4 regions of the Colwellia aquaemaris genome follow, and region 1 is predicted to be linked to each of the others. Evidence: predicted binding sites of a transcription regulator. Region 1 holds the regulator's gene; each other region holds the start of a gene.
The links. Region 1 encodes FNR, which switches genes on or off when oxygen is low (the NO sensors DNR and NnrR bind a similar motif). Its sites were predicted from a motif close to TTGATCTAGATCAA; they were not measured.
Positions count from the first base shown of each region.

Region 2: a site for FNR is predicted at 2,387-2,400, ahead of AC27HL_RS17535 (DUF3149 domain-containing protein). Genes of this name have one in related genera too.
Region 3: a site for FNR is predicted at 2,479-2,492, ahead of AC27HL_RS06500 (GbsR/MarR family transcriptional regulator). Genes of this name have one in related genera too.
Region 4: a site for FNR is predicted at 2,542-2,555, ahead of AC27HL_RS00020 (OmpW/AlkL family protein). Genes of this name have one in related genera too.

Region 1 is NZ_BAAJLV010000004.1:191,522-196,131, forward strand. Features, by position in the region: gene AC27HL_RS12740 (heavy metal translocating P-type ATPase) at 1-229, shown strand, start outside; gene ccoS (cbb3-type cytochrome oxidase assembly protein CcoS) at 226-474, shown strand; gene AC27HL_RS12750 (sulfite exporter TauE/SafE family protein) at 486-1,148, shown strand; gene fnr (fumarate/nitrate reduction transcriptional regulator Fnr) at 1,200-1,919, shown strand; gene uspE (universal stress protein UspE) at 2,090-3,022, shown strand; gene ttcA (tRNA 2-thiocytidine(32) synthetase TtcA) at 3,144-4,079, shown strand; gene AC27HL_RS12770 (NCS2 family permease) at 4,126-4,610, shown strand, end outside.
Region 2 is NZ_BAAJLV010000008.1:103,572-108,181, forward strand. Features, by position in the region: gene cysQ (3'(2'),5'-bisphosphate nucleotidase CysQ) at 1-71, shown strand, start outside; gene AC27HL_RS17520 (YceI family protein) at 195-779, shown strand; gene AC27HL_RS17525 (YheU family protein) at 835-1,071, opposite strand; gene AC27HL_RS17530 (hydrolase) at 1,068-2,099, opposite strand; gene AC27HL_RS17535 (DUF3149 domain-containing protein) at 2,182-2,313, opposite strand; gene AC27HL_RS17540 (acyltransferase family protein) at 2,454-3,740, opposite strand; gene AC27HL_RS17545 (LytR/AlgR family response regulator transcription factor) at 3,886-4,610, shown strand, end outside.
Region 3 is NZ_BAAJLV010000002.1:29,962-34,571, reverse strand. Features, by position in the region: gene AC27HL_RS06515 (hypothetical protein) at 1-34, opposite strand, end outside; gene AC27HL_RS06510 (hypothetical protein) at 37-372, opposite strand; gene AC27HL_RS06505 (methyl-accepting chemotaxis protein) at 706-2,244, shown strand; gene AC27HL_RS06500 (GbsR/MarR family transcriptional regulator) at 2,545-3,087, shown strand; gene AC27HL_RS06495 (cytochrome ubiquinol oxidase subunit I) at 3,279-4,610, shown strand, end outside.
Region 4 is NZ_BAAJLV010000001.1:641-5,250, reverse strand. Features, by position in the region: gene AC27HL_RS00035 (alpha/beta hydrolase family protein) at 1-657, opposite strand, end outside; gene tsaC (L-threonylcarbamoyladenylate synthase type 1 TsaC) at 942-1,487, shown strand; gene hemF (oxygen-dependent coproporphyrinogen oxidase) at 1,484-2,392, shown strand; gene AC27HL_RS00020 (OmpW/AlkL family protein) at 2,635-3,330, shown strand; gene aroE (shikimate dehydrogenase) at 3,447-4,262, shown strand; gene AC27HL_RS00010 (hypothetical protein) at 4,291-4,524, shown strand; gene AC27HL_RS00005 (gamma carbonic anhydrase family protein) at 4,533-4,610, opposite strand, start outside.

The sequences.
Region 1 (4,610 bases):
CGATGTTATATTGCTCAACAATAAACTTGCCTGTGTTAAAACCTTAAGAGAAGTATCTGAACGCACAACTGTAATTGTAAAACAAAATTATCTTTGGGCGTTTGGGTACAATGCCATCGTTTTACCATTGGCGGTTATGGGCTATATTGCACCATATATGGCAGTAATAGGCATGTCGGCTAGTTCAATTTTAGTGGTAAGTAATTCTTTAAGGCTATTAAAAAAATGAGCGTAATTTATGTATTAATCCCCATTGCTATTTTACTCACCGCAATAGGTATTTATATTTTCTTTTGGGCGGTTAAAACCGAGCAATTTGATGATCTTGAAAAACAAGGTATGAGTATTTTGTTTGATGACGCCAATGATAAAAAAGAGAATAACGCACAACAAAAATCGGAGTCAGCTAACAATCAAACTGATGTTAAAACTACCTCCAAACTTGACGGCAAGAATAATGTCACAAACAAGTAATAACTAAAGCCATGAACCTCGATTACTTTTCTGCCTTTATTATCGGCTTATTGGGCTCAGGTCATTGCATCGTTATGTGCGGCGGCATTAGCACTATGCTCACCACGGCCATTTCCCAAACGGCTGAGAATAAAAAATACCGTATAGTATTTTCCTATAACCTTGGCAGAATTGTTTCTTATAGTTTAATTGGTGGCTTAGTAGCACTTACCAGTTCAATGGCGGCAAAAAGTATTGGCTTTCCTGTTGTTGCACTAAAATCAATTGCGGGCATATTTTTAATTTTACTCGGCCTTTATTTAGGACAATGGCTAATGTGGTTAAGCCATATTGAGCATTTAGGTAAAAAGCTCTGGCAGTATATATCGCCAAATACGAAAAAATTTATTCCTATTAAAAACAATCGCAGTGCTTTTGCATTAGGCGCGTTATGGGGCTGGCTGCCTTGTGGCTTAGTTTATTCAACATTAACTTGGTCGTTGGCCAGTGCAAACGCAATTAATGGTGCACTAATTATGTTTTTCTTTGGACTTGGCACTTTACCTGCTTTGCTGTCAGTATCTTTAGGGACAATTAGCGTCAAGTCCCTATTAGGTAACGCTCTCTTTAGAAAGTCAGCCGCCGTTTTACTGATTTTATACGGTATTTATACTATACTTATTGCATATCTATAACGCATCTAATATGATCCTAATCATTAAAATGCAAAATTTATATAGGTTACTATGAGTAATAAATCGTGTACAGGTCAGCAACATATTCACTGCCAAAACTGTAGTATTAGCGAGCTATGTCTGCCGTTTTCCCTAAATGATAAAGAGCTAGATACGTTAGATAATATTATTGATCGTAAGCGCCCTATTCATAAAGGCGAGCAGATCTTCAATGATGGTCAACCTATGCATGCACTTTACGCTATTCGTTCTGGTACTTTTAAAACTTATACGGTCAACGAGCAAGGTGAAGAGCAAATTACCGGTTTTCATTTAGCCGGTGACTTATTGGGTTTTGACGCTATCGCTAATGCTGAGCATCCAAGCTTTGCTAAAGCACTTGAAACCTCTATGGTATGTGAAATTCCTTACAACACGCTGGATAGCTTGTCTAACAGCATGCCAAAATTGAAAAAGCAAATTTTACGTATGATGAGTACGGAAATTCGCGGTGATCAAGAAATGCTAACGCTACTTAACCGTAAAAATGCCGAACAACGCTTAGCAACGTTTATTAGCACATTAAGTAGTCGCTACCATGCTCGTGGCTTATCTGCATCTGAGTTTCGTTTATCAATGACCCGTAGCGATATTGGTAACTATATTGGCTTAACGGTTGAAACTATCAGTCGTTTACTTAACCGTTTTCACAAAAATGGTTTAATTCAGGTTGACGGCAAGTTAATAACTATTCTTGATATCGACAAATTAAACGAGTGCGCGGCACTTTAATCTCCTTCCTTACATTACCTTAAACTTCCTTATTTAAACATTTCACGCTATGCTTAGCGTGAAATGTTGTTTATATTTGATACGATAATAAATTGATTTAAAACAACTATTATTGTTTCAAACTATTCTATTGTTATAGCTACAGCAGATAATTGATAAAGGAATTAGATATGGATAAGTATCAAAAAATACTCGCTATTGTTGATCCAACAACAGAAGATCAAAAAGCGCTAAAGCGTGCTATAGAATTAGCCCGTAAAACTGGCGCTAACATTACTGCATTTTTGACCATATACGATTTTTCTTATGAAATGACTACTATGTTATCAAGTGATGAACGTGAGGCCATGCGTCAATCCGTTATCAATGACAGAACCCAATGGCTACAAACATTACTTGCAGAGCTCGATTTACATGGCTTAAACGTAGATTGTCGTGTGATATGGCATAACCGTCCATTCGAGCAAATTATTGAGCAAGTATTAAAAAATGGCTACGACATAGTGATTAAAGGGACGCACCAGCACGATAAGTTAAAGTCGGTAATTTTTACACCAACTGACTGGCATCTTTTGCGTAAGTGCCCTTGCCCTGTGTTGTTAGTAAAAGAACATTTATGGCCTGACAATGGCAACATAGTAGCAGCGCTAAATATTGGTAGTGACGAAGAAGAGCACAGTTCACTTAATGACAAAATTACTGCTGAAGCTAAACAACTAACAAAAGTGATGAAAGCCAACTTACACTTAGTTAACTCTTTTCCCGGCACGCCAGTTAATATTGCCATTGAAATTCCAGAGTTCAATGCCAGCGATTACAACCGTTCAATGCAAAAACATCATGAGAATGCCATGAAAGCGCATGCAAGCGCGTTTAACATTGCTGAAGAAAACACCCATATAAAAGAAGGTTTGCCTGAAGACGTTATTCAAAGTGTGGCGGACACCCTAGACGCCGAGTTAGTTATTTTGGGTACCGTAGGCCGAACCGGCTTATCAGCGGCACTTATTGGCAACACAGCCGAACATGTCATTGATCGCTTAAACTGTGATGTATTGGCATTAAAACCTGAAGGTTATATTTCACCACTCGACATTGAATAATGTGATCTAGTACAAATTTTTATAAATTGAAGTTGAACTTGCCGGATTTAATGGCCTGTTCAACTTTTTTCATTTCACAGCTTCGGCTATACTACGCGCCGCAATTTATTGGGAATTAATTATGAGCGCAGATTTAAAATCACCCTTAACACCTAGCCAAAACACACAATTACAAAAGCTTGAAAAACGTTTACGACGTCATGTTGGCCAAGCTATTGCACAATACAACATGATTGAAGACGGCGATAAAATTATGGTGTGCTTATCTGGCGGTAAAGACAGTTATGCGCTGCTAGAAATTTTAATGCTGTTAAAAGCCTCTGCGCCAATAAAGTTTGAACTAGTTGCTGTTAACCTTGACCAAAAACAACCAGGTTTTCCTGAGCATATTTTACCTAATTACCTAGAGTCACTTGGTGTTGACTATCAAATTGTCGAAGAAGACACCTATGCTATTGTAAAAGAGAAGATTCCAGAAGGAAAAACCACCTGTAGTTTATGTTCACGTTTACGCAGAGCACTACTTTACAAAGCCGCTAAAGCCCTTGGCGCAACTAAAATAGCCTTAGGACACCACCGTGATGATATGGTAGAAACTTTGATGTTAAATATGTTTTATGGCGGAAAGTTAAAATCAATGCCAGCAAAACTGGTTTCTGACAACGGCGAACATGTAGTTATTCGTCCATTAGCATTTTGTAAAGAGCAAGAGCTCATTCAATATGCCGAACTAAAACAGTTTCCTATCATCCCATGTAACCTATGTGGCTCTCAGCCAAACTTACAACGCCAAAATATCAAAGCCATGTTGCAAGATTGGGACAAAAACCACCCAGGGCGAATTGAATCAATGTTTACAGCCATGCAAAACGTTGTACCTTCACATTTATGTGATGCGCAATTATTCGACTTTAAAACGATCAATAGCGACTCAGGCATCATTGCAGGCGGCGATACCGCATTCGACCAAGAAGGTTTTGTAGATGCCACAATAACAGAAAAGTCTTCACTAAATGTCGCTCCTACTGATTTATTAAACATTGTAGAAATTAAATAACTTAACTCAACATTTAACATTGGTATTTTTCAAACAAGGCTCTCTAATGCTCGAAAAACTATTTCAGCTTCAACAGCATAATACTTCAGTCAAACAAGAAATTATTGCTGGCTTCACAACCTTTCTCACCATGGCTTATATTATTTTTGTCAACCCAGCAATGCTAGCAGATTCAGGTATGGATCATGGCGCAGTATTCGTGGCAACCTGTATCGCAGCTGCAATTGGTTGTTTTGTTATGGGATTATTGGCCAACTATCCAATTGCATTAGCACCAGGTATGGGCTTAAACGCCTTTTTTACTTATACCGTGGTACTCGACATGGGCTATACATGGCAAGTGGCGTTAGGTGGAGTATTTGTTTCAGGTATTGTCTTTATCATCCTTAGCCTTTTTAATATTCGAGAATGGATCATCAACAGTATTCCACATTCATTGCGCTTTGGTATTGCTGCGGGTATTGGCTTATTTCTAGCTTTTATCGCCTTGAAAAATGCCGGTATTGTAATTGACAGCCCAGCAACGTTACT
Region 2 (4,610 bases), on a different contig from region 1:
CTTTGGGAAGTAATGCTATTCCATGGCGAAAAATTATTAAGCCGCACCGAGCAAGCCGCTCATTAGTGTGAAAAAAGCATGTAATGTTAGAAATGTCACATAATTAACCGTACAATTAAGTTAACAGAGAAATTGTTGGAAGCGCTAATTGTTTAGTCATCAATTATCGCAAAACTTAATTTACGGAGTGCTAAATGCGCAAATCCATTTTAACTTTAATTACATTATTTTTATTTACGCTATTAAGCGTGCCTAGCTTTGCTGCTTGGCACTTAGACAACAATTATTCATTGCTTAATTTTGTTTCGATAAAGAAAGGAGCGGTTGCGGAAAATCATCGCTTCAATAAGCTTGAAGGTAAAGTTGATGAAAGTGGTAAAGTTGAAATTAAAGTCGACTTAGCCAGTGTTGACACCAATATTGCGATTCGTGATGAACGCATGAAAAAGTTTGTTTTTGAAACCCAGCAGTATGCATCGGCGGTATTTAGTGCCCAGCTTGATAATAACCTGCTAAAAACATTAAATGCCGGTGACAGTAAAACCGCAAGTATTAATGGCACTTTAAGCTTTCATGGCTATAGCCAAGATATAAGCTTCGACATTACCATTAGTAAACTCACCACTGATAAGTTATTGGTAACTACATTAAAGCCATTTTTTATTAAGGCAGATGCTTTTGGTGTTGTTAATGGTATCAATAAATTAAAAGAATTGGCGTCATTACCGAGCATTGATCATGTTGTGCCAGTGAGCTTTTCTGTCACATTTACACGTTAGTAATGCACATGATGTAAAAATAAAAAGCACTTTAAGAGTGCTTTTTATTTTGTTGTTAATATTGCTCTTCTGCTCCTTCAATAAATTGATCAGCAGGTAAAATATTTACGGTTTCATGCAGTTCGGAGTACACCAGTACTGCAGTACCTTGCTTTAACTGTTGGTACACCTGTTGAATTTTATCTGCAAGTGCAACGTCTTCGCTTCCGTATTCTGTGCCTTCTCTTAATACAAAATTCTCTATTATTGCCGTTACCGTTTCTTGTGATAATGAGTCTAATGGAATGATCATAAGTGCCTCGAAAAAAATTCAGGTACGCGTGACTCTAGCCAAAATTGTGGTTTAAATGGGTTACTGCCACTAATAAATCCGACATGACCGCCACGGTTACTTATCTCAAAGGTTATATGCTCAGGCAGCTCGTCAACTGCCGTTGTATTTTTATGGCATAAGAAAGGATCGTCACTGGCGTGCATAATTAAGCAAGGTGTTTGTATATCACCGATAACATCACGGCCACTGGCCTTTTGATAATAATCATCAGCATCAGCGAAGCCATTGACTGGTGCGGTTACCATTTGGTCAAAGTCACGAATCGAACTAATATTTAGTAACTTTTTCTTGTCGATATTATTGAGTAGGTTAATGCGCATTTTTTCTAAAGTACTATCTTTGAGCATGTCGACTAGGTATTTTTGATAGACACGAGAAAAACCTTGATTGATTCTATCGCAGCAACTAGATAGATCTAACGGTGCGCAAATAACACTGGCGGCCTGATAAATATTTTCTTTTTGTTCTGCCAAATAACGGGTTAGCACGTTACCGCCTAATGAAAAACCAACAATAGCTTTTTTAGCTTGAGGGTATTGTTGGGCTAAATATTGGCTAAAGAAGTCAACATCACAGGTTTGGCCACTATGATAAGATTTTGCCATTCTATTTGGTCGGCCACTACAGCCACGAAAATGCATTAACACGCCAACCCAACCGTTGGCATTAATTGCAGACATCATTCCTTTGGCATAGTGACTATTAATAGAGCCCTCTAAACCGTGCAGTACAGCAACAATAGGGCGACTACAGTTTGAGCTTACTTTTTCTGTCCATGCTAAATCGACGAAATCTCCATCAGGTAATTCTAAGGTTTCATCGCTAGTAGTTAAGGTGTGATTTCGCCTAAGGAATTTTGCGGCCATGGTTTGCACATGACCGTTTTTAAGCCACCAGGCAGGTGAGAATGAACTTTCGGTAAACATAATACGATAAAAGCTAAAAAACAAAGGCGCATTGTACGGTAAAAGTACAACAATGCCCACCTAAGCAATTATCTACTTAGTACTTATGATGTTTATTGTGTTTAACCTTGCTTTTGCAAAACAGAGTTAACTGTATAGTAAATTACTTTTCGTCTTCGCTAATGTGCTTTAAAAAGTAGTAAACGTAAAAACTACAAATGCCCAATACAATAGCTAGGCCAACAAAAGAAAATAATACGACAGGATCATTAATTAGCATATCTATGATGTTCATAACTCACTCCTAGAGATATCAAAAATGTAATTAGGTACTGAGCTCATTGTAAATAACTCGTATGATCATCTTATTGATTTAGATCACTGTCATATTCACTTTTGTTGATGTTTTTCACTTTCTCTGACTATTGTTGCGACTTAAATCAGTATTTCGACGCCAATTGGCATTATCAGCAATAAGGCAATAATGTAGGCAAGTTGCTGGTTAAATTTGCTTGTGTCTGGTCGCATGGCTAAACCAAAGCATGGGCGTAAAAAATTAATCCGTTTGATAATTTCATAGCTAAGTAAGCAGGCGAATATAGTCGTTAACATAAGTAAGCTTGATTCCATTATTGCAGCTAAGTTTAGTTGCGATAGTTGATAGCCGAATACGACAATAAATGTTTGATGTAAAATATAAAATGGGTATACGGCATCATTTAAGTAGCTAAGCCTTTTAGAGTTGTAATTTAGCGTTTTGTAGGCAATAGCAAAAACTATTAATACGCCTAAAATACGTAGTAAGCTGTAGACAAACATTCCGAGCATTAATCGCCACGCTTCATTACTACCGGGTTGAGCTAACTCAGTTAGCCAGATCTTATTGTAAAAGTAAATAAAACAGACAAAAGCAAAAATGAAGCTAGCAGCTAACCAGCGCACGCTCATGGCTAACCTTTGCCAGAAACTTGCATGCCAGCCAATTAAGTAACCGTAAACCATAAAGGTAAAACCAAGCGGATACCTTACTTGGCTCATTGGCCAGTTTATTTGAATAATAAATAGAGGTAATGTTGCAAGTAATATCGCGATAACACCATGTTGTTTGAACAACCACAAAATAGCCTTACGAACTCTCAGCGAGTTTAGTAGCGGCAATATACAAAGCAATGCCAGTGAGTATTGCCAAAGTGAACGTAAGAACCATAAATGGTTTACATCAATATGTGGCCAGATACCTGATTGGTATTTATCAAAGACATTGTGACCACTACTAAAGAATGCCTTGAGAAATTGCCAGTAATTCATATTCAAATCACCATTTGCAGTCATCTCGATATAAAGCTGTGGTGGCACAATCACCAAAATGCCAAATAACAATGGTAATAATATGCGTAAAGAGCGCATACTAATAAAACGCCAAACGGTAACTTTTACCATAATAAATCGTATGGCAATTCCAGATATAATCCAAAGTAGTGCCATTCGCCAAGGTTCGACGATTAACATTATGTTTTCAAGAAATGCTGATGAATGTTGGCTTTTAACGTGCCAGCCCCAGTTTTCTACGTAAAACATGCCACAATGGAATAAAATCAATAAGCCAAAGGCTATGACTCTTAACCAATCCAAGTCATGGCGTCTTGCTGGCATATCAGCTGTGTCCGGAATAAATAATTTACTGAGTGAATTATTTCCTTCCTTAAAATATGAAATTAACATTGTTTTTGAATGCTCTGTCTGCTTGTGAAGGTTATATCTTCACTGATACACTCAACAAATACTTGCCATAAAGGCTGTAAAAACAATGGATAGGGATAAACGGCAATATATAGGGATAAATAATGTTGCCTAAAGAAAAAACATTATGAGTAAGTTATTACATTTTCAAAAATACAAACTGCGTTATGAAATAACCGTCGTAATTATCTATTTTTTTATTAACAATACCTTACTGGCGACATCTGAAATAATGGAAGCGCAGCGGAAAAATGCTGAGTTGCCTTTTGCTATCTGGGAACCTTTTGTTTGGGAATATTCCAGTGCTATTAGTACCTTATTATTATTACCGCTAGTCATTTTTGCATTGCGGAAAATACCATTTAATTGGCAGTCTATTAAGTTTTCTATTTTTCAATATTTCATTGTTGCAACAATGTTTTCATTACTTCATGTCAGCATCATGGTGGGATTAAGAAAGTTAGCCTATTTTAACGTGCAACGTAGCTACGACTTTGGCAATTTATGGTTTGAAATGTTGTATGAATATCGAAAAGATCTTTGGGCATTTGTATTTTTTATCATTTTTTTACAAGGTTATCGATTCATTTTAACGCGTCTGCAAGGTGAAGCGAGTCCGGTTGCGCAAAGTGAGGAAGAGAATGACCGACATGAGCCTGAAAAGAATATTGATAGGCTATTGGTTAAAAAGCTAGGTAAAGAATTTATTATTAAAATTACCGATGTTGAGTGGCTAGAGTCAGCAGGAAACTACGTTAATTTACATATTCAAGGACGAATATATCCAACACGGGCGACTTTGACACAACTAAGTGAACAACTTGCGGTTAAGGGCTTTTGTCGTATTCATCG
Region 3 (4,610 bases), on a different contig from region 1:
CCATATCATACATATGGCTCAATGTTTCTATCATGATTATTCTCTAATTAATTGTGCTAGTTCTTTTGTTGTAAATAGTTGCTTTGCTATCCGCTCTGGTAAGTGCTCGGCGTCAGTTCTGGTACCTAATGAATCTATAAATATTTCTTCTCCTATTTTAACGCTATATAATTTTTCTCCTTCTTCATTACTATCTAATACTAAGTAGGAATTTCCGTAATAACGCAGAAACTCCGCTTGCAAGCAACTTTTTTGGTCACGTAAAGCACCACTTATTGGCGAGTCAACCCCATAATGTTGCTGAGCGAGCTTCCAGGCACGGTTAAATAGAATAATTTTACTTATTATTTTTTCTTTACTGTTCTCTGACAAATCATACCCTCTCAAAATAATGGATATTAAGAAGCACTGAAAATATATAATTAAATCGCTTTCAAATTGTATAAAGAATGCATCGTAAAGTGATGTAAGGTTTATTATTTTATCGGTAAGGAGATAGTTATAATGTTTAGAAGTGTTAACACTTAGTATTACTGTGTTGGAGGGCATTACTAGTGCCGTAAGTTGTTCTTTCTTGAACAACCACTTTGACAGATTACAATTTGGTTACAAAGTATTCCCTGAAAGCCCTATAAAATGTGACATATGTAACATATAGTGAAGTAATAAACCTCTATAGAATTCTTTATCAAGGATGATGAAATTATGACTCATATCTCAATGACTGAACGTACGTTCAGTCCTCAAGAACAGTTAGTTTCTACCACAGATTTAAACGGTATTATTACCTATGCAAACCCAGAGTTTTGCGAAATAGCCGGCTATAGCTTAGAAGAACTAGTTGGTCAGCATCACAATATTGTTCGACATCCCAACATGCCAAAAGCAGCTTTTAAAGATCTCTGGGAAAAATTAAAACGTGGTGACTCTTGGCGTGGCATGGTAAAAAATCGCTGTAAAAATGGTGATTATTATTGGGTTGACGCCTATGTGACACCACTACTTGAAAACGGCCAGATTGTTGGCTATCAATCGGTTCGAGCTCATCCAACTAATGAGCAAAAAATTCAAGCACAAGCCCTATACGACAAACTAAATAGCAATAAAACCGTTTTCGATCTTCACGCTAACATACGATTGAAACGCGTTTTTGCAATAATTACCGCCATTACCGCAATAACATTGAACTGGATGCTCACCGTCGACGTAATTTCATCAGTTATTTTATTCACTTGTTTAGCTTTATTTCTGCTGATTTTCTCAGAAGAATTAATTTCTCTGCCAAAGCACTTAGCTGATATTAGACTCAAATATGACAGCCCTTCTCGTCTGATTTACTCAGGAAAAGGTATCAACAGTATTTTTAACTATCCAACTGAGCTTTATAAAGCACGCATAAAAACCGTGTTAGGTCGTAGTAATGACTCAGGGAAAAGACTCATAAAACTCGCTGATGAGTTGTCGCAAACTTCTGGGGGCATGCTTGCAAGCATACAAGAGGAAAATGAGCATATAGGGCAATTCGCTACGGCTATTACACAAATGAGCGCAACAATAAACGAAGTAAGCCAAAGTACGACTGTTGCACACGATAAAGTATCAGAAGTGCAAAATAACTGCCTACAAAATATTACAACCATTGAGGTGAGTGAGGAAAAGATTAATCAACTCGCTACAGATGTCGAAAATGCCGCAAATAACGCTTCTGAGCTAGTGGGTGACGTTGATAAAATTTCTACCGTGATGAGTGAAATTCAAGGCATAGCCGACCAAACTAATTTATTGGCTTTAAATGCGGCAATTGAGGCAGCTAGAGCTGGTGAGCAAGGACGAGGCTTTGCGGTAGTTGCCGATGAAGTCAGAACCTTAGCTAGCCGAACACAAAGTGCCACAGAACAAATTCAAACATCGGTTACTGAATTGCAAGCAACGTTAACAACATGGAATCAAGTCATGTTGAAGAATAAAAATAATGCTGACGAATGCTCAGCGGAGTCAAAAAGTATTAAACAAGCAATGCAAAACATTATTGATAATATTCAAAATGTTAATGATATGACAGCGCAAATAGCTACCGCATCTGAGCAACAAAGTGTCGTTGCTGAGCAAATTACCCAAGGTATTCACAATATCGATGCCATTTCTAAACGTAATACCCAACTAGCTGAGCAAGTGTCAGGAAAAAGTATAGACGTTAATAAAAATGCTGAAGAAATAGGTGAGCTTAGCACCAATTTTAGTTAGGTAGCCTTTAGCGCTGGCAAAGTTAATCAAATCATTAAAGCGATCTAAAGTCCTAAACACAGTAAAATTAACAAATAACCGCTGCTACTAAAGCCATGTTCAAGCTCAAGTTTTAACATGGCTTTTCTGTATTTATTTTACTCATTAATACGCATTGTCTTTATTGGCACTAGATTCCGCCATCAATTCTTGTGATAAAAATCACAAAAAATATCGTTTTTGGGCTTCAAATGCTTGACTTAGATCAAAAAAGGCCTACAATTTTCACAAATTACTGAAAATTCAGAAAGGACAGTAAATATGAAAATTACACCTATGACGCAATCACTGGTTTTGCATTTTGGTGAAATGGGCTCTCGTTGGGGACTAAACCGCACACTAGGCCAAATGTATGCCGTTATCGTGCTAACTGAGGCGCCTCTAAATGCTGATCAAATTAGCGAAGCACTACAAATTTCACGCTCAAATGTCAGCATGGGGCTTAAAGAATTAAAGTCGTGGAACCTGATCAAACTACACCATATTCCAGGCGACCGAAAAGAGTATTTCTCAGCGCCAAGCGATATTTGGGAAATAGCTAGAACCTTAGTGGTTGAGCGCAGAAAACGTGAACTTGATCCAACTCTTTCAACCTTACGCGATGCTTTAATGGAGCAACCTAGCAATGAGTCAGACGAATATGCACAAATGCGGGTTCAGCAAATGCATGACCTAATGGAAATGGTGACCTTGTGGACAACTGAAATGCAAAGCATGTCATCTGAAAAGCTGTCTGCGCTGCTGAAATTAGGTGAAGGCATTAGCAAGATATTAGATGTAAAAGATAAATTATTATTACGCTAGTGGCTTTTGCCGTTAGCTTATTTTCCCTTTCAAGAACGGTAAAGAAAGTTTTAAACAGAGCTTTCAAAAGTAGTACGAAAAGAGCCCAGAAAAACTTAAACAGTCAACTTTATATAATTGACAACCATACATAAATAAGTGGAGTACATCACGTGTTAGATGCAGCAGCTATTGCTAATGACACAAGTTTCATGCTTTCACGCATCCAATTTGCTGCCAATATTAGTTTTCATATTTTATTTCCAACCATCAATATCGCTTTATGCTGGATATTGTTATTTTTCAAAGTGCGCTACAACCAAACCCAAGACGAAAGTTGGTTACGTGTATACCGTTTTTGGGTGCGAATATTTGCCCTCACCTTTGCAATTGGCGTAGTAAGCGGTATCACTATGTCGTTCCAATTCGGCACCAATTGGCCAGGATATATGGAAACCGTCGGCAATATTGCGGGTCCCTTATTAGGCTATGAAGTACTTACCGCTTTCTTTTTAGAAGCCTCGTTTCTATCTATTATGCTGTTTGGTATGGACCGCGTTTCAAACCGCGTACATACCCTAGCGACAGTGTTGGTTTCATTCGGCACTACGCTATCAGCATTTTGGATCCTGTCGCTTGATTCATGGATGCAAACGCCAGCAGGCTTTGAAATGATTAATGGTGTCGCCCACGTTACCAGCTGGATAGAAGTGATTTTTAACCCATCTATGCCATACCGATTAATGCATATGCTACTAGCATCAGGGTTAACCTCAGCATTTTTAATTGCTGGAATTTCAGCTTATCGCCTGCTTAAGGGCGATAACAAAAAGTCAGTAAAGCAAGCGTTGAACTTTGCCGTAGTTTTAGCTGCTTTGCTTATTCCTCTACAAATATTCGTAGGTGACTTACATGGTTTAAATACCTTTAAATATCAGCCAGCGAAAGTCGCGGCGATGGAAGGCGTTTGGGAGACAGATTCCGGTGTACCTTTATTGCTATTCGCTTTACCTGATGAAGAAAAGCGAGAAAACAGCTTTGAAGTAAAAGTACCGAATGTCGCTAGTTTAATTTTAACGCATGATGCCGATGGTGAAATACAAGGGCTAAATGACTTTATTGGTGAACACCCGCCTGTAGCGCCGGTATTTTTTAGCTTCCGTATCATGATAGGCATCGGGATATTAATGCTATTGTTTTCATGGTTTGCCAGTTATCAATTTGTTGTCAAAAAACAATATCCAACCTGGTTATTAAAAACAGGTATAGCCATGACATTTTCAGGCTGGCTAGCAACCTTAGCAGGTTGGTATGTTACCGAAATTGGCCGTCAGCCCTATTTAGTTAGCGGTATTCTGCGCACCAAAGATGCCGTCACTACAACGCCTCCTGAGGATATTGCGCTATCGCTAACTTTATATGCAGTTATTTATGGCTTTTTACTGATTGCCTACATACGCACCTTATTTGTTATGGCTAACCGCGCCGTTGCCCTTGAGCAAGCAACACCGACAGTAAATACTGAAAATCCTGACAATAACCTC
Region 4 (4,610 bases), on a different contig from region 1:
GTTTCTGTCAGTACCTGCAACGACTTTTACTTTTCCGTCAGGATTAGTTAAAAAGTGGCTAAAAGGTATTGGTGCTTTACCATAGTCTCTTTTAATAATCCCATTATAAATATTAAGTAGTAATACTGAAGATAGTCGTTCGCCCGTATTACTCATTGGTGTTGATTCTATTAAAATATGTTTTTCATCTTCAGGTAGAGTGTCAATAATGCTCGCCCAACCATAAATACTTTTCTTTTTCTTAAGCTTGCTACCTACTTGATCTTCTCCTGCTTGATATCCGTAAATTAACTTAGTACGTGAACCGTCAACATTTACTGCGTATAATTCGCCGTAAAACTGAGGTTCTTCGCGCCACGGTACGCGTTTAACTAAGCTCAGAACTACTCGCTCGTTGTTTGCCCATTGGTAAGTTCCGACTTCATAACTACCTCCTAACTTTAGGCTGCCAACCATGCTCATATCTTCGCGTTTAAGGAATACCAGCATAGTTTTTTCTTCATGTTCAACTGCTACCGCAATATGCTCGCCATCAGGGGATATTTTGGCATTTTGGTATTTTGAGTAATCAAATAAACTTTCCCATTCATTAGCTTTTAAGTTTGAGCTGTTCAAAATAACTAAAAGAAACATTAAAAATATATTTATTTTTTTCATTAACACTATCCATGATTTATTAATTGTTATTTGGATTGAAAAGTACTGAATAAGGAGCTATTTTTTGGAGATAATTCCATTTAATATTTATCAATCTTTTGTGAAAGCTGTTAGCTGATTATGATTGTAAATTTTTTGTAACAATTATTGCAAGGATAAGTTTTTTATCTATATAAAATGAGTAAGTTATAATTAGCTTTTACTCTAAATTTAAATACATATAAGGAGAAAAAACGTATAATCCCAGATAAATTATTTTTATTGATTGGCGAAAATAAAACTCCATGACAACAGCATTAGAAACATTCCAGCAAGGTGGTATTTTAGCTTACCCAACCGAAGCGGTATTTGGCTTAGGGTGTGATCCTGACAACACTAAAGCAATTGAGAAACTTCTCGCTCTAAAGAATCGTCCAGCAGATAAAGGCTTAATTTTGTTGGCAGGAAACTATACACAACTATTGCCCTATATTGACGATAGTAAAATTCCGCAAGAAAAGCGCGTTGAGGTTTTATCTCGTTGGCCTGACGGCATAACTCAAATAGTTGCAAAAGCGCCAAAGCTATCACCTCTATTATCAGGAAAGTTTGATTCAATCGCAGTACGTGTTACTAGCCAACCTGATGTTGTTGCATTATGTAAGGTAACGAATAAACCTATCGTTTCTACCAGCGCTAATTTAAGCGGTGATGAGCCAGCTAAAACTTGGCAGGATATTCCAAGTGAATTGTCTGATAAAATTGATTTTATTGTTAAAGGTAAAACCTTAGGCTTTGATCAACCATCAACTATTATTGATGCACTTACCGGAGAAATTATTCGCTCATGAGCACTATAAACATAAATGTTGTAATTGAATTTCTAAAATCATTACAAGATCACATTTGTGCTTCACTAGAAGCGGCAGATGGCAGCGGTAAATTTGTTGAAGATAATTGGCAGCGTGCAGAAGGTGGTGGCGGTAGAACAAGAGTGCTAACGAATGGCAGTGTTATTGAACAAGGGGGAGTTAACTTTTCTGTAGTTTCAGGTGATAAGTTACCGCCGTCTGCCACAGCCCATCGTCCAGAATTGGCCGGTCGAAAATGGCAGGCTTGTGGTGTGTCGTTAGTTATTCATCCGAAAAACCCGTTTATTCCAACGTCACATGCAAACGTACGCTTTTTTATTGCTGAGAAAGAAGGTGAAGCACCTGTATGGTGGTTTGGTGGTGGATTTGATTTAACGCCGTTTTACCCTTTTAAAGAAGATGTTGTTCATTGGCATCAAACGGCTAAAGATATTTGTCAGCCTTATGGTGATGATGTTTACCCGGCACATAAAACCTGGTGCGATGAGTACTTTTATTTGAAGCATAGAAATGAAACTCGCGGTGTTGGTGGCTTATTTTTTGATGATTTAAACAAATGGCCTTTTGAAGATTGCTTTTCTTATATGAAAGCGGTGGGTGAAGGTTTTGTAAATGCTTATGTGCCGTTAATTGAGAAACGCAAAAACACGCCATTTACAGAGCAACATCGCCAATTCCAACTTTATCGTCGTGGTCGTTATGTTGAATTTAACTTAGTATTTGACCGTGGCACCTTATTTGGCTTGCAATCTGGCGGTAGAACTGAGTCAATATTAATGTCAATGCCACCATTGGCACGCTGGGAGTATAACTTTCAAGCGGAAGCGGGTAGCGATGAAGAGAAGCTACAAAGTTACCTTATCGCTCAAGATTGGTTGTCATAACAATCTACTCTCCTTATAACGTACAAACAATATACAAGCGAAAAACGTTTCATTTTCAGCTATTGTTTGTGCGTTTAATCACAAAACCCAGTGTTTTAAATTTAATCTACAATATAAAACCACAATTATTTTGAGGTTTCTCACAAACCTTGCGCTAGATCAATTACTCTACTAATACGCAGGCGTAAAATTACCTTATAGAAAAACAAGATTCTTTATATTTAACAAAAGGTAATGCTCTCATGAAAACTTCAGTAATTAATGGATTAATTCTTTCCGCTCTTACATTATCTCCACTGGCTTTAGCAAACCAAGCCGGCGATTTCATTGTTCGTGGCGGTGCTACGAATATCACACCAGATAGTGGCAAATCTAACATTATGCTAGCGGGCGCTGATTCAACAATGACGCTAACAGTTGACGATAATACGCAGTTAGGTTTGAACTTTGTTTATTTCTACGACAGCAATTGGGCGGTAGAGCTTTTAGCAGCAACGCCGTATACACACGATGTAACAATTCAGGATACAACTGGTTTTTCAGAAGGAGCGTTGGGAGCTAACGTTGATGGCGCACATCTAGGTGAAGTTTCTCACTTACCACCAACATTAAGTGCATTATATTACTTTGATACAAACTCAGCGTTTAAGCCTTATGTTGGTGTTGGTATCAACTATACGGTTTTCTTTGATGAAGAGTTTGCTGCTGCACCTAAAACTTTAGGTTTAAGTAACTTAGAGTTAGACGGTTCATTTGGTTTATCGGCACAAATTGGTGCAGACTACCATTTAGATGACAAATGGTCGGTTAATGCCTCTATTCGTTACATCGATATCGACTCTGATGCAACATTTGACGTTGCTGGTAACAATGTTGGTAAAGCAGAAATTAATGTTGACCCTATGGTTTATTCACTAATGTTAGGCTACAAATTTTAATAAATTCTTAGCCAGATACTTTTGATATAAAAAGCAGTAATTTAGTTACTGCTTTTTTGTTTTCATCTTCCAATAACTAAGTTAGTCTACATTTAAACATTCTAGCCAGTAAACTTATGGACCAATTTCGCGTTTTCGGCAACCCCATTGCCCAGTCAAAATCTCCGTTTATCCATCAACAATTTGCCAAGCAAACACAGCAATTAATGCATTATGAAAGTGAATTGGTTGAGTTAGATAAATTTAGCGCAGCGGTTCAAAACTTAATTGCGAACAATGGTAAGGGAGCCAATATTACTGCGCCTTTTAAAGAACAAGCTTTTGCTATGTGTGATGAACTTAGCGAGCGAGCTGAGTTAGCCGGCGCTGTTAATACCTTAATTTTTAACAATGATAAAATTTATGGTGATACCACTGACGGCTTAGGTTTAGTAGGTGATCTTCTGAGAAACCAAGTAACATTGCAGAATAGTAAAATATTGTTACTTGGCGCTGGCGGTGCTGCAAAAGGTGTTGTGCAAGCAATATTACAACAATTACCACTATCGTTAACAATCGCAAATAGAACATTAAGTAAAGCACGAGCAATTGCTAAGCAGTATCCAACTGAAAATGTTAGTGCTATCACATTTGATGATACTGAAAAACAGGTGTTTGATGTTATCATTAATGCTACATCGGCTGGACTTTCAGGTGCTAGCTTGCCAATTTCCAATCAAGTTATTGCTAATGCGAATACTTGCTATGACATGGTATATGGAAAAGAGCCAACTAGGTTTTTAACACAAGCAAAGTCCTTAGCGGTTGAACAAGTTATTGATGGCCTAGGTATGTTAGTAGGGCAGGCTGCAGAAAGTTTTAAATTGTGGCAGGGCGTATTGCCAGATGTTGAACCCGTATTAATGTCGTTACGAGCAGAATTAACACAATAATATTTAGTTTGTTAATAGGTGAAAAGAAATGAACCAGGCTATCTTATTTAATGATGATTTACATTTTGATGAAAGGCATGATGCTTGGAGTTTTACCGGCCAACTTTCGGGACAGAAAATAACGATATATTTTCACTCTATGCAATTGAAACAACAAACATCAATAGATAGTTGCCTTAAATATGATTTAGAAGAAATAACCGAACTCTGGCTCGAAAAAAATGAACCAGAGGATAATGAAATTCATATAAACATGCGCTAGAGTTTTCGTTAATCGTTTTGGAGTAAATATTCGTCTTTTAATTCAACATAGTTAATGGCTGATGTTTTGAGGAATGATGCTTCACT